4 regions of the Kitasatospora sp. NPDC087314 genome follow, and region 4 is predicted to be linked to each of the others. Evidence: riboswitches for the same ligand, from Rfam matches in the RefSeq annotation. Region 4 holds a riboswitch; each other region holds the start of a gene.
What was found. A riboswitch is a leader RNA that binds a small molecule or an ion and turns the genes downstream of it on or off. The one in region 4 is predicted to bind cyclic di-AMP.
Positions count from the first base shown of each region.

Region 1: another riboswitch for cyclic di-AMP. It lies ahead of ACIO5E_RS04010 (transglycosylase family protein); the one in region 4 lies ahead of ACIO5E_RS34340 (peptidoglycan DD-metalloendopeptidase family protein).
Region 2: another riboswitch for cyclic di-AMP. It lies ahead of ACIO5E_RS09235 (M23 family metallopeptidase); the one in region 4 lies ahead of ACIO5E_RS34340 (peptidoglycan DD-metalloendopeptidase family protein).
Region 3: another riboswitch for cyclic di-AMP. It lies ahead of ACIO5E_RS38870 (transglycosylase family protein); the one in region 4 lies ahead of ACIO5E_RS34340 (peptidoglycan DD-metalloendopeptidase family protein).

Region 1 is NZ_JBIUYE010000002.1:20,075-23,206, reverse strand. It holds gene ACIO5E_RS04020 (LacI family DNA-binding transcriptional regulator) at 1-78, shown strand, start outside; gene ACIO5E_RS04015 (hypothetical protein) at 160-360, opposite strand; gene ACIO5E_RS04010 (transglycosylase family protein) at 598-1,893, opposite strand; cyclic di-AMP (ydaO/yuaA leader) riboswitch at 1,880-2,042, opposite strand; gene ACIO5E_RS04005 (hypothetical protein) at 2,473-3,132, opposite strand, start outside.
Region 2 is NZ_JBIUYE010000003.1:591,423-594,554, reverse strand. It holds gene ACIO5E_RS09240 (hypothetical protein) at 1-534, shown strand, start outside; gene ACIO5E_RS09235 (M23 family metallopeptidase) at 615-1,448, opposite strand; cyclic di-AMP (ydaO/yuaA leader) riboswitch at 1,461-1,619, opposite strand; gene ACIO5E_RS09230 (YiaA/YiaB family inner membrane protein) at 1,865-2,155, shown strand; gene ACIO5E_RS09225 (alpha/beta fold hydrolase) at 2,285-3,112, shown strand.
Region 3 is NZ_JBIUYE010000030.1:27,833-30,964, forward strand. It holds gene ACIO5E_RS38865 (cytochrome P450) at 30-1,322, shown strand; cyclic di-AMP (ydaO/yuaA leader) riboswitch at 1,533-1,700, shown strand; gene ACIO5E_RS38870 (transglycosylase family protein) at 1,706-2,611, shown strand; gene eno (phosphopyruvate hydratase) at 2,853-3,132, shown strand, end outside.
Region 4 is NZ_JBIUYE010000019.1:157,198-160,329, forward strand. It holds gene ACIO5E_RS34335 (APC family permease) at 1-452, opposite strand, end outside; gene ACIO5E_RS34340 (peptidoglycan DD-metalloendopeptidase family protein) at 833-1,804, opposite strand; cyclic di-AMP (ydaO/yuaA leader) riboswitch at 1,807-1,988, opposite strand; gene ACIO5E_RS34345 (MFS transporter) at 2,301-3,132, shown strand, end outside.

The DNA of each region.
Region 1 (3,132 bases), on a different contig from region 4:
AACGCGGCCCAGCGCGGGGAGTTCATGTTCCAGCCGGAGCTGGTCATGCGCGGGTCCACGGGGGCCTGCGCGCGCTGAGCGTAGACGGAGGACGGGCGAACGGGCCCCGGAGAGCGGTTGCTCTCCGGGGCCCGTTTCTCGTGTCGCGGGTGCGTCGGGTCAGCCCTCGTGGTCCGTGGAGGGGCGCTGGGGGAGCCGCCGGCCGTCGAGCGCGTCGCCGGTCCGGGTCTCGGTGCGGCGGCCGCGGGCCAGGTAGTCGCGCAGGACCAGTTCGACGGCGTCCTGGGGGCTCTTGGTGCCGGAGAGCATCATCGCGTCGATGGCGAGGTTCGCGTCGAGTGTGACGGTGACCTGGGTCATGGTGACTCCTCCTCTGGTGCGGAGCAGCAGCATGCCCGCTGGCGCGGGGTTTGACCATGGCCCCTGGTCGTCAGGGGGGCGGGATGCGCCGGAGCCCCCGGAGGAGCGACCAGACTCTCACCGGGGGCGGGCGACGGCTGACAGATGACAGATGATGAAATCTGTTATCTGTTATCTGTTATCTGTTATCTGTCAGCCGTCATCTGTCACCTGTTCCTTGTCGCTCGCCCGTCGTCCTCAGACCCGGCCGGCGAAGTCCGGGGCCCAGTTGGCGACGGTCTGCAGGCGCACGCCCGAGCTCGGGTTGGCGGCCTCGACGTACTGGCCGCCGCCGATGTAGATCGCGACGTGGTAGACGCCGGAGTCCTTGCCGTTGTTGGACCAGAACAGCAGGTCGCCCGCCTGCAGGCTGTCCAGCGAGACGTGGGTGCTGGCGGCGGCCTGGTCGGCGGCGACGCGCGGGACGGAGACGCCCGCGGCACGCAGCGCGGCCTGGGTCAGACCGGAGCAGTCCCAGCCGCCGTTGCCGGTGCCGCCGTAGACGTAGGCCTGGCCGACCTTCGACTTGGCGAAGGTGACCGCGGCGGCCATGCTGCCGGTGGCGGTCTGGGCGGGAGCCTGAGTCTGCGCCTGGGCGGCCGGCTTCGAGGCCGGGGCCTGGCTCTGCGCGGCCGGCTTGGCGTTCACGGCACCGCCGTTGGAGGTCTGGCCGGACTTCTGCGAGCGGTCGAACCAGGTGAAGCCCGAGCCGGACTGGTCGGGCTGCGCCGACTGCTGGGCCGCCTGGCCGCCGTCCTTGAACGACAGGCGCTGGCCCGGGTAGATGGTGTCCGGCCCCTCGGTCAGGGTGCCGCGGTTGAGCTCGTACAGCCGCTGCCAGCCGCCCTGGACGTTGTTCTTGTCGGCGATCGAGGACAGCCAGTCGCCGGCGGCGACGGTGTAGTCCCCGCCCTGGGCCTGGGCGTTGCCCTGGGCCTGCGCCTGGTCCTGGGCCGGCGCGGCCGGCTTCGAAGCGGGCTTCGTGGCGGGGGCCTGGTCCTGCGCCGGCTTGGCGGCCGGGGCAGCGGGCTTGGTGGCCGGCTTGGCGGCGGTCGAGCCGGTGGTCGAACCGGCCGCGGTGTCGACGGACGCCGCGGCGCCGCCCTGGGTCAGGCCGGCCTGGACGGAGCACACCGGCCAGGCGCCCGGGCCCTGCGAGGCGAGCACCTTCTCGGCGACGGCGATCTGCTGGTCCTTGGTGGCCTGGTTGGCCTGCGGGGCGTACGCGGTGCCGCCGAAGGCGGCCCAGGTGCTGGAGGTGAACTGCAGGCCGCCGTAGAAGCCGTTGCCGGTGTTGATGCTCCAGTTGCCGCTGCTCTCGCACTGGGCGACCTTGTCCCAGGTGGCGACGGAGGCGGCGGAGGCGGTGCCGGAGGTGAGGCACGGGATGCTGAGGCCGACGCCCGCGACGCCGATGGCGGCGATCACGCGTCGGGTGCGGCTGGACAGACGGGTGCCGTTGGTGGGCAGCATGAAGACGCGGTCCTCTCCCACGCCTGCGAGGTGAGCTGTCGGATTCGGGCTGGAGTTGCCCGGCCGCGCTGTGGGCGCGGCTTCACCCCTAGCCCTGAACCGTTCCGAAGAGCGGTCCGGGGCGACTTACCTGTGGGTCCCCCGCTCCTGCCGTGATGCGTTTTCGCGCTGCCAGGACATCCGACGGCAGGACTCGGCGTCGCGGATGAACTGGGTCCGTGTGGCCACGAACGGGGAGCACGTTAAGCAGACTTAAGTTCAAACTGCAAATACCTGTGATGCACATCACGGTTTGGTGGGAGGTGACATTTTCACAGCCCATCGTGATCGTAAATGACCGTTTTCCGGCAACGTCGCTATGGGTGTACGCAACTGTCTGAGCTTCAGGGAGTGGGTGATGGCACGTCGGGTCGCATGAGGGCGTAGGCGCGGGGGAGGGGCGTGAGTGCGTCTCGACAGCCGGGAAGTGCACCAAGCGGGGGTGGGCAAATGTGAACAGAACGGACATCGCTCTCATTCGCCCCTTAACTCCCGTACGGGACAAGCTGAAAGGACCCGGAACGCTACCGTCCCGGGCCCTTTCGGTGCGCGTGGTGTCCGTTACTGGTCGGCAGGCCCCTCGGCGGCGGCGTGAGCCGCGTGGGCGGCGCGACCGGCGTGAGTGCCCTCGGCGGCCGCCGCCTCCGCCTCTGCGGCGGCCTCGGCCTCCGGGGAGGGTTCGGGCAGCGCGGCCAGGTAGGTGGAGGCGATCAGCTGGCCGACCGTCGGGTAGGCGCCCAGCGGCGCGGCGGACGGGCAGCCCGTCTCCTCGGCGGCCGCGGCGAGCAGCTCCGAGTCGGCCTCCGGCCCGATCACCAGCGGGGCCAGTGCCGGGCGCTGGGAGCCGGTCTCCTTGAGGTGGTTGACGGCCGCGGCGACCGAGCCGGGCACGTCGAGCGCGGCGGGGACGACCGGGACGGCCAGTCGGGCCGCCAGCAGGACGCCGGTGATGCCGGCCGCCGCGGCGGCGTCCTCGCCGCCGACGGTGGTGAGCACCACGCCGTCCGCGGCGGTCGCGATGGCGAACAGCCGGGCGCGGTCGGCCCGGGCCAGGCCGGCCTCGGACAGTCGCACGTGCACGGCCTCGGCGAGTAGCGGGTGCGGGCCGAGCACGTCGGTGACGGGGGCTCCGTACTCCGCGGCGAGGGCGTGAAGTTCGGTCAGGAATCCGTGCGGGCCGGGTACCAGCGGCACCAGGACCGGTGCGGGCAGGCCGGCCTC
Region 2 (3,132 bases), on a different contig from region 4:
TGGCAGGGCGAGGTCGCGGCCGGGCTGCTGCGCCGCGCCGACCTGGTGACCTGGCCCCGGCTGTACGCGCTGCTGCTGCACGCGCACGGGGTGGACGTCGCGGACGAGGCCGGGGTCCGGGCCTGGCTGGCCGGATTCCGGGAGCTGACGCAGGACGAGCGGCTGGCCGCGTTCGCCGCGCTGGGGCAGGCCGGCTGGCTGGACGAGGTGGACGAGCAGGGCTGGGGCCCGGCCCGGGTGTTGTCGGTCGGCATGGCCACCGATGGCGCGCGCCGGCTGCTGGAGCAGGGCCTGATGCGGCGCAGCTACCGCAACCTGGCCGAGCTGACCGCACTGGGCCGGCCGATGCCGGACGAACTCGCCGGGGACTTCGGGGAGTTCGAGGACGCGGCGGCGGAGGCGGCGCTCGACCTGTACGGGGAGTGGACGGTGCCCGGGCTGCCGCGGCTGCTGGTGACGGAGTTCCCGGACCTCGCGCCGGAGCCAGGGCAGGAGGAGATCGACGCGTACCTGGCGGGGCTGGCGCAGGAGTGACGCGGGCGGACGCGGCGCGCCCGGGCGTGAGGTGACGGAGCCCCGGCCGCGCGGTGTGCGGCCGGGGCTTCGCGGGTGCGTCAGGGGTTGAGGCCGCGCTGCTGGAGCCAGGTCTCCGGGTCGACCGGGGCGCCGCCGCCGGGGCGGACCTCCAGGTGCAGGTGCGGGCCGGTCACGTTGCCGGTCGCACCGACCTTGCCGATCTGCTGGCCGGAGCCGACCTTGCCGGAGCCCTTGATGATCGAGGAGAGGTGGCAGTACCAGATCTCGGTGCCGTCGGGCAGCGTCTCGACGATCCGGTAGCCGTACGAGCCGGACCAGCCGGCCGAGGTGATGGTGCCCTGGCCGACCGCGTAGACGGGGGTGCCGGTGTCGGCGGCGAAGTCCAGGCCGGTGTGCAGGTGGGCCCAGTAGCGGGCGCTCTGGCCGTAGTGGGCGGAGAGGTTGTAGTCGCGCACCGGCAGGGTGAGGGCGGCGGCCTTGGCCCGCTCGGCCTCGTCGGCGACCCGCTTGGCCTCGGCCTCCTTGGCGGCGGCCTTGGCCTCCGCCTCCTTCGCGGCCTGCACGCGGGCGCCCTCCTCGGCGGCGGTGCGCTGGCTGTCGGCCTGCTGCTGGATGCGGGCGGCGAGCGCGAGGCCGGGGTCGGCGGAGAGCGCGACCGGGGTCTCGTCCGGGGCCTCGATGGCGGGGGCGGCAGCCGGGGTGGCGGAGGCGAAGCCGGTGGCGCCAAGGGTCGCGGCGACGGCGGTGACGCCGAGCAGCGGGGAGGCCCCACGGGTCTGACGCGGCATCCGGTGCCGGTTGGTCTCGACGTCCGGGCCGGAGTGTTCGGGGCTGTCCGGGCCGGGGTGGTCGAGGAGCTGGGTACCGGCTGCGGGGCCGGCCGGGTGTGCCGGGGTGTGCGTCGACGCCACGGAGGCGCGCTCCTTTCCTTCCTTCGCGCCTACCGGGTTAGCTGACGGGTTCGGAGCAGGAAGGTCTCCTACGGCCGGGCCGGAGCCCTGCCGATTCACCCCAAGGAACGTGGTTCCCCGGCTCTCTGACCTGCCCGGAGGCCGGCCGGCGGGATTAGGCGACGGCGCACGGTGCCGTCTGGGTACGGCGTTGACGACCGCGCTGCGTTATCAAACGTTAATCCTAGGAGGCCCTGATTCCAAGCCGTTCGCTCGGGACGACCGGGGGCGGGTGGGGCAATCTGGGACACGATGGGCGTTTTGCGCCCCTTGGCCACCATTGACGCCACCTAACGTGATCGGACGTCAACGAACGACCCCCCATCTGAGTACTCCTACTCATGTGCGGCCCGTCCGCGCCGCCGCATTCTGGCGCCATGAACGCACCGATGCAGTCACGCACGACGGCCGCGTACCACCTCCAGGCCGTGCTGTCCTTCGCGCTGTCCGGCAGCGCCCTCGCCGTCGGGATCGCCTACCTGCCGGTCGGCGGCTGGACCCGGGCCTTCCTCGGAATCGGCTTCCTCTACACCGTCACCTCCTCCTTCACGCTGGCCAAGGTGATCCGCGACCGGCAGGAGACGAACGAGATCGTCACCCGGGTGGACCAGGCCCGGCTGGAGAAGCTGCTCAGCGAGCACGACCCGTTCAAGGTCGAGGGGGCCTGAGGGGCGGACTCCGAGGGTCGACACTCCGACCGCCCGCCGAGAGCTTGACGGCTAAGGCTATTAGCCTTAGCTTTATGGCTATCGGCAGAACAGTCGATGACCCGCACCGGCGGTCCCAGGAGGCCCACCATGAACGCCACCAGCGCCCCCAGCACCCAGTACGTCGACGTCCCCGGCGGCCGGATCGCCTACGACGACACCCGGCACGGCGACGGCACCCCCGTCGTCCTGCTCCCCGGGATGCTCGACACCCGCGCCGCGTACCGGCACCTCCACCCCCTGCTGACCGCCGCCGGCCACCGGGTCGTCACCATGGACCTGCGCGGCTTCGGCGCATCCTCGATCGTCTGGGACGACTACTCCCCCGCCGCCATCGCCACCGACGTCCTCGCCCTGCTCGACCACCTCGGCATCGAGCGCGCCGTCCTGGTCGGCAACTCCTACACCGGCGCGACGGTCGTCAAGGTCGCCGGGGACGCCCCCGACCGCGTCGCCGGCATCACCCTGCTGGACGCCTTCATCGAGAACCCGCCGCCGAACGCCCTGATGCGCGGCGTCGTCCGTGCCATGGGCGCCGCACTCGTCCACTGGCCCGCCTTCTGGGGCCTGTACCACCGCAAGCTCGCCTTCCCCGGCGCCAAGCCCGCCGACTTCGACGCGTACGTCGACGGACTCGTCGCCGCGCTGCGCACCCCCGGCCGCAAGACCGCCACCCGCGGGCAGGTCGCCGGCGACTCCGCACCGGTCGGCTGGACCGAGGCCGTCCGCTGCCCGGCGCTCGTCGTCATGGGCAGCAAGGACCCCGACTTCCCCAAGCCGGAGGTCGTCGCCGACCGGCAGGCCGCCGCACTGGGCGCACGGAAGGTGATGATCGAGGGGTCCGGGCACTACCCGATGGCCGACAACCCGCAGGCCACGGCCGACGCCCTGCTGTCCTTCCTCGCCGAACTCGCCTGAGCCGGCCCGGCCCCGCCGCC
Region 3 (3,132 bases), on a different contig from region 4:
GCCCCCGACCCACCGGATACGGTCGGTGCATGCCAGTGCAGCCCGACCCCGCCGCCCCGCAGCTCTTCACCTGGGAGTTCGCCGCCGACCCGTACCCCGCCTACGCCTGGTTGCGCGAGCACGCCCCGGTGCACCGGACGACGCTGCCGAGCGGGGTGGAGGCCTGGCTGGTGACCCGTTACGCGGACGCGCGGCAGGCGCTGGCGGACGGCCGGCTGTCGAAGAACCCGGCGCACCACAGCGAGCAGGCTCACCGCACCGGCCGGGTGGGCATTCCGGGCGAACGCCAGGCGGACTTGATGACGCATCTGCTGAACATCGACCCGCCGGACCACACCCGGCTGCGCCGACTGGTGTCGAAGGCGTTCACCCCGCGCCGGGTGGCGGAGTTCGAGCCGCGGGTGCAGCAGCTCACGGACCGGCTGATCGACGGCTTCGCGCAGCGCGGTTCGGCGGACCTGATCCACGAGTTCGCCTTCCCGCTCCCCATCTACGCGATCTGCGACATGCTGGGAGTGCCGGCCGAGGACCAGGACGACTTCCGCGACTGGGCGGGGATGATGATCCGGCACGGCGGCGGCCAACGCGGCGGTGTGGGGCGAGCGGTGAAGCGGATGCGGGCGTACCTGCTGGAGCTGATCCACCGCAAGCGGGCGGATCCGGGGGAGGACCTGATCTCGGGCCTGATCCGGGCGAGCGACCACGGCGAGCACCTGACCGAGAACGAGGCCGCGGCGATGGCCTTCATCCTGCTGTTCGCGGGGTTCGAGACGACGGTGAACCTGATCGGCAACGGCACCTACGCGCTGCTGCGCAACCCGGGGCAGCGGGCGCTGCTGCAGGAGTCGGTGGCGCGTGGCGAGACGGCGCTGCTGGAGACCGGGATCGAGGAACTCCTGCGCTACGACGGGCCGGTGGAGCTGGCGACGTGGCGCTTCGCGACGCGGCCGCTGTCGATCGGCGGGGTGGACATCCCGGTGGGCGATCCGGTGCTGGTGGTGCTGGCCGCGGCGGACCGCGATCCGGCCAGGTTCGCGGACGAGAACATCCTTGACCTGGCCCGGAGGGACAACCCGCACCTGGGTTTCGGCCACGGGATCCATTACTGCATCGGCGCCCCGCTGGCCCGGCTGGAGGGTCGGAGTGCGCTGGCCACGCTGCTTTCCCGGTTGCCGGATCTGCGGCTTGCGGAAAGCCCGGAGAATCTGCGCTGGCGGGGTGGCCTGATCATGCGTGGGCTGCGGGAACTCCCGGTCGAATTCAGCCCGGAGAGCAGGTCGCCGCACGCGCCCGTCCCTCCCGTCGACGCTCCGACACGCTGACGAGGCGTCGCCGGACGGCCTCCACGGGCAGTCTGAACCGTCATCAATCCGGACATACGACCCCCTTTGGTAGGCGACCGAACACGTGCCGTAATTTCTGTGTGATATCGGTGATATGAGCTTGTGATTGGTCTGAGGATCTGTCTACTCTCCCTGGAGTTCGCAGCTGCGGACCCCGTGCGCGGAACGCCGAATCCTGCCCGCCGCGTCACGGGAAACCGACCAGACCCTGGGCAGGGGCGGGGGAACCAGGTTTGTTGCCGTTCCCCAACGGCTTGGGGTGAAGCCGCCCGAGCGGAATCGTTTCCGCTTTCGGCGGCCGGGCCACCTCCCGGTCCGAACCCGACAGCTCACCTCGCAGGCGTGCGGAGAGGGACCTCTTCATGCTGTTCGTTGGAACTGGCCGTCACCGTCGTCGCACCCAGGCCGAGAAGGCCATCGCCGTCGCCGGTGTGGCCGGCGTCGGACTCGCGATGCCGATCCTCACCGCCACCGGCGCCTCCGCCGCCCCGGCCTCCGCCTGGGACTCCGTCGCCCAGTGCGAGAGCGGCGGCAACTGGAGCATCAACACCGGCAACGGCTTCTACGGCGGCCTGCAGTTCACCTCCAGCACCTGGAAGGCGTACGGCGGCACCTCCTACGCGCCGCAGGCCAACCAGGCCAGCAAGGGGCAGCAGATCTCGGTCGCCGAGAAGGTGCTGGCCTCGCAGGGGCCGGGCGCCTGGCCGGTCTGCTCGCAGAAGGCCGGTCTGAGCAAGGGCGGCGCCCCGGCGTCCGTTGACACCTCCTCGGACGCCAAGCCCGCCAAGCAGCCCGCCGCCAAGCCGGTCCAGCAGGAGCAGGCCCCGAAGCCGGTGCAGCAGGCCGCCCCGAAGCCGGCCGCCCAGCAGCCGGCGCAGCCGCAGGCCCAGGGCTTCTCCGGCAAGGCCGGCTGGGACGCCGACGCGAAGGTGTACCGGTACCAGAACAACGGTGCCTGGTACTGGACCAGCCACCAGAGCGTCTACCAGCAGTACGCGGGCCAGGCCGCCGCCCAGCCGCAGTCCGCGCCACGGGCCGCGCAGCCCGTCCAGCCGGTCCAGCGCGTCCAGCCCATCCTGCCCGCGCAGTCCGCCCCGGCCGCGCAGACCGGCCACGACTACACCGTCCGGTCCGGCGACACGCTGTCGAGCATCGCCACCGCCCAGGGCGTGTCCGGCGGTTGGCAGTCGGTGTACGACGGCAACCGCGGCACCGTCGGCGGGGACCCGAACCTGATCATGCCCGGCCAGGTGCTGCACCTCGGCTGATCCTGCGAGGCCCGGCGAAGGAAGGGGGACGGGCTTCGTCCCCCTTCCTTCGCATTCGCCCGTTTCGATCGGGCAGTCAGGTGAACTACCGGTGGGTAGTCGGGCCACACGCTGAGACGGGACCGAGGCCAACGTGGCCCCGGCGGCCAGGGCGGTTAGGCTCTGGTCGTAACGACTTCGCAATCGTCCCGCCGGCAGCACCAATCGTCGGCCGGACCCTGCTTCCGCAAGGAGATGCCTCGTGCCGTCCATCGATGTCGTCGTAGCCCGTGAGATCCTCGACTCGCGTGGCAACCCCACGGTCGAGGTCGAGGTCGGCCTCGACGACGGCAGCACCGGTCGTGCCGCTGTCCCGTCGGGTGCCTCCACCGGCGCCTTCGAGGCGCTTGAGCTGCGCGACGGTGACAAGAACCGCTACTTCGGCAAGGGCGTGGAGAAGGCCGTCCTGGCCGTCATCGAGCAGATCGGCCCGGAGCTGGTCGGCTACGACGCCACCGAGCAGCGCCTGATCGACCAGGCCA
Region 4 (3,132 bases):
AACAGCGCGTACCAGCCCCACCCCAGGTCCACACCGAGCTGCGAACGGACCAGTCCGCGCAGCGAGTAGGCGAAGAAGCCGATGACCGAGGCCTCGAACACGATGTACGCGAGCACCGCGAGCAGCCCCGAGGCCATCCCGGCGACCCGGCCGAGCCCGTGCGAGATGTACCCGTAGAACGCCCCGGCCGCGGTGATGTGCCGGGCCATCGCCACGTACCCGACCGAGAACACCGTGAGCACCACGGTCGCCAGGACGTACGCGGCGGGCGCGCCGACGCCGTTGCCCTGCCCGACGACGATCGGCAGGTTGCCGGTCATCGCGGTGATCGGGGCGGCGGTGGCGATCGCCATGAACACCACGCCCACCAGGCCGACCGAGTCCGCCTTCAACCGGTCGACCCCGCCTCCCCCGGTCTGCCCGTCGACCGTTTCCCCGCTCCGGACGGCCATCCGTCCTCCTCCGTGCGCCATGGCTCCACCGCCCGCCGAACCGCCGGGCGCCGACTGCCCGACAGCATCGGGGCGCGGCGAGAGCCCTCGCAAGAACAGATCGTCGGACCGGTCGCGGGCAGGTTGACGCCCTGTTCGGTTCCACTCACCCGCGCTCGAACGAGCCCGCCCGGAAAGGGCATTGGCCGAGAAAAGCATCGGCCGGAAAAGGCGATGGCCGGCCCGGCACACGAGGGAGGTCTCGTGCGCCGGGCCGGCCTGGGCGTGTCCCGCGCCCATGTCCGCCGCTGCGGCGATCACCCGGTCGAGCGGTCACCCGACATGACCATTCCGGGAGGTCGTTCCGCCCGTAGCAGCGGTGGCTTCTCAAGCGGTACGGGTCAGAGCGCGACGCCGTGGGCCCGCAGGTAGGTGACCGGGTTGATGTCCGAGCCGTACTCCGAGCCGTTGCGGATCTCGAAGTGCAGGTGCGGGCCGGTCACGTTGCCGGTCGCGCCGGAGAGGCCGATCTGCTGGCCGGCGGTGACGGTCTGACCGATCTTCACACCGATCGAGGAGAGGTGCGCGTACTCGGCGTAGTGGCCGTCGGAGAGCTTGATCTCGACCTCGTTGCCGTAGGCGCCGCCGTTGCCGGCCTTCACCACGACACCGTTGGCGACGGCGCGCAGCGGGGTGCCGGTGGAGGCCACGAAGTCCTGGCCGGTGTGGTGGCCGGAGGCCCACATCGAGCCGGCCACGCCGTAGGCGGTGCCCAGCTTCGGGTTGGCCAGCGGCGCGACGAAGCCGGACGTGGCGGCGGCTACCGGGGTGGCGGTGACCGCGGCGACCGGCGCGGCGGTCTGCACCTGGGTCTGGAGCTGGGCGGACGGCTTCGCGGCCTCGGTCCGGACCTCCAGCTGGGCCTTCGGCTTGGCGGCGGTGTCCGAGGCGGCCGGAGCGGCCGGCTTGGCCGGGGCGGCGTCCGAGGACGGCGCGGCAGCGGTGGCCTGGCCGGCGATCGCGAGCTGCTGGCCCGGGAAGATCAGGTTCGGGTTGCCACCGACGACCGAGCGGTTGTGCGCGTACAGCGCCTCCCAGCCACCGTCGACGTGCTTGGCGTCGGCGATCTTCGACAGGGTGTCGCCGCTGACGACGCGGTAGCTCTCCTGCGCGGGGGCCTGGGCGGCGGGAGCGGAGGCGGGAGCGGCACTGGTCGAGGTGGTGCTCTGCGCGACCGGGGCGGCCGGGACGGTGTAGGCCTGGGCGCTCATCGCGGTGACGAGCGGGAGGGCGAAGGAGGCACCGGTGACGGCGGTGGCGATGCCGATGCGGACGGCGCGGGGCAGGGCGATACGACGAGCCTGAGCAGGCATGGGATTTTCCTCTCCGACGCCTGCGAGGTGAGCTGTCGGGTTCGGGCTGGAGTTGCCCGGCCGCATGCGCGGCTTCACCCCTAGCCGGCCCTGGATCCGGTCACGCGAGAGCGTGCCGTTCCGGTCCGGCGACTTACCTGTGGGTCCCCCGCTCCTGCCGTACAGAGTTCAGTTCGAACCACCGGGCAGCGGCAGGACTCGGCGTTCCGCCCGGAGGATCCGTCCGGACTGGCCGGGCGGTCGCTGAACTAAAACCCATCCATTCGAGTGAAGCAATGTCGATCACTTGAACCGGCAACCACTGCGCGGACCATGGTGACCCTCCGAATGATCCGCCGCACTGTACGTGCACAATCCATTCACCCGGCGCCACTGATCCACGACGCTGCGCCCATCCCGCCAGCACAGCGCACCCGGCCGCTCACGCACCGCCCACCGTCAACACACCCCCCGGTGACCCTTGTCACGTACACCCCACTGGGCGCAGGATCAGGCCGTGACCACCTCTGAGTCCGGCATCCTGCGTCTGGGCACCGCGCAAGGCCGCTGGGTACTTCTGGCGACGGTGCTCGGCTCCAGCATGGCGCTGCTCGACGGCACCGTGGTGAACGTCGCGCTGCCCCGGATCGGCGCCGATCTCGGCGCCACGCTCGCCTCCCTGCAGTGGACGCTGAACGCGTACCTGCTCACCCTGGCCGGGCTGATCCTGCTCGGCGGCGCGCTCGGGGACCGGTACGGCCGGCGCCGGGTGTTCCTGATCGGCGTGGTCTGGTTCGCCGCCGCCTCCGCGGCCTGCGCCGCCGCCCCGGACATCCAGGTGCTGATCGCCGCCCGCGCCGTCCAGGGCGTCGGCGGGGCGCTGCTCACCCCCGGTTCGCTCGCCATGCTGCAGGCCGTCTTCCACCCGGACGACCGCTCGGCGGCGGTGGGTCTGTGGTCGGGCCTCGGCGGGGTGGCGGCCGCGGTCGGCCCCTTCGTCGGCGGCTGGCTGGTGGACGGCCCGGGCTGGCGGTGGATCTTCCTGCTGAACCTGCCGCTCGCGGCCGCCGTGGTCGCGGTCACCTCCCGCTTCGTCCCCGAGAGCCGGGACGAGAGCGCCGTCGGCCACTTCGACGTCCTCGGCGCGCTGCTCGCCGCGCTCGCCCTCGGGGCGATCACCTACGCGCTCACCGCCGCCGGGGAGGGACTGTCCCCCGCCGTCTGGGTCAGCGGCGCCCTCGGCCTGCTGTTCGGCGCGGCCTTCCTCGCGGTCGAGCGCCGCACCGCCGAGCCGATGCTGCCGCTCGGCCTCTTCTCCTCCCGGCTGTTCACCGCCGTGAACCTGGTCA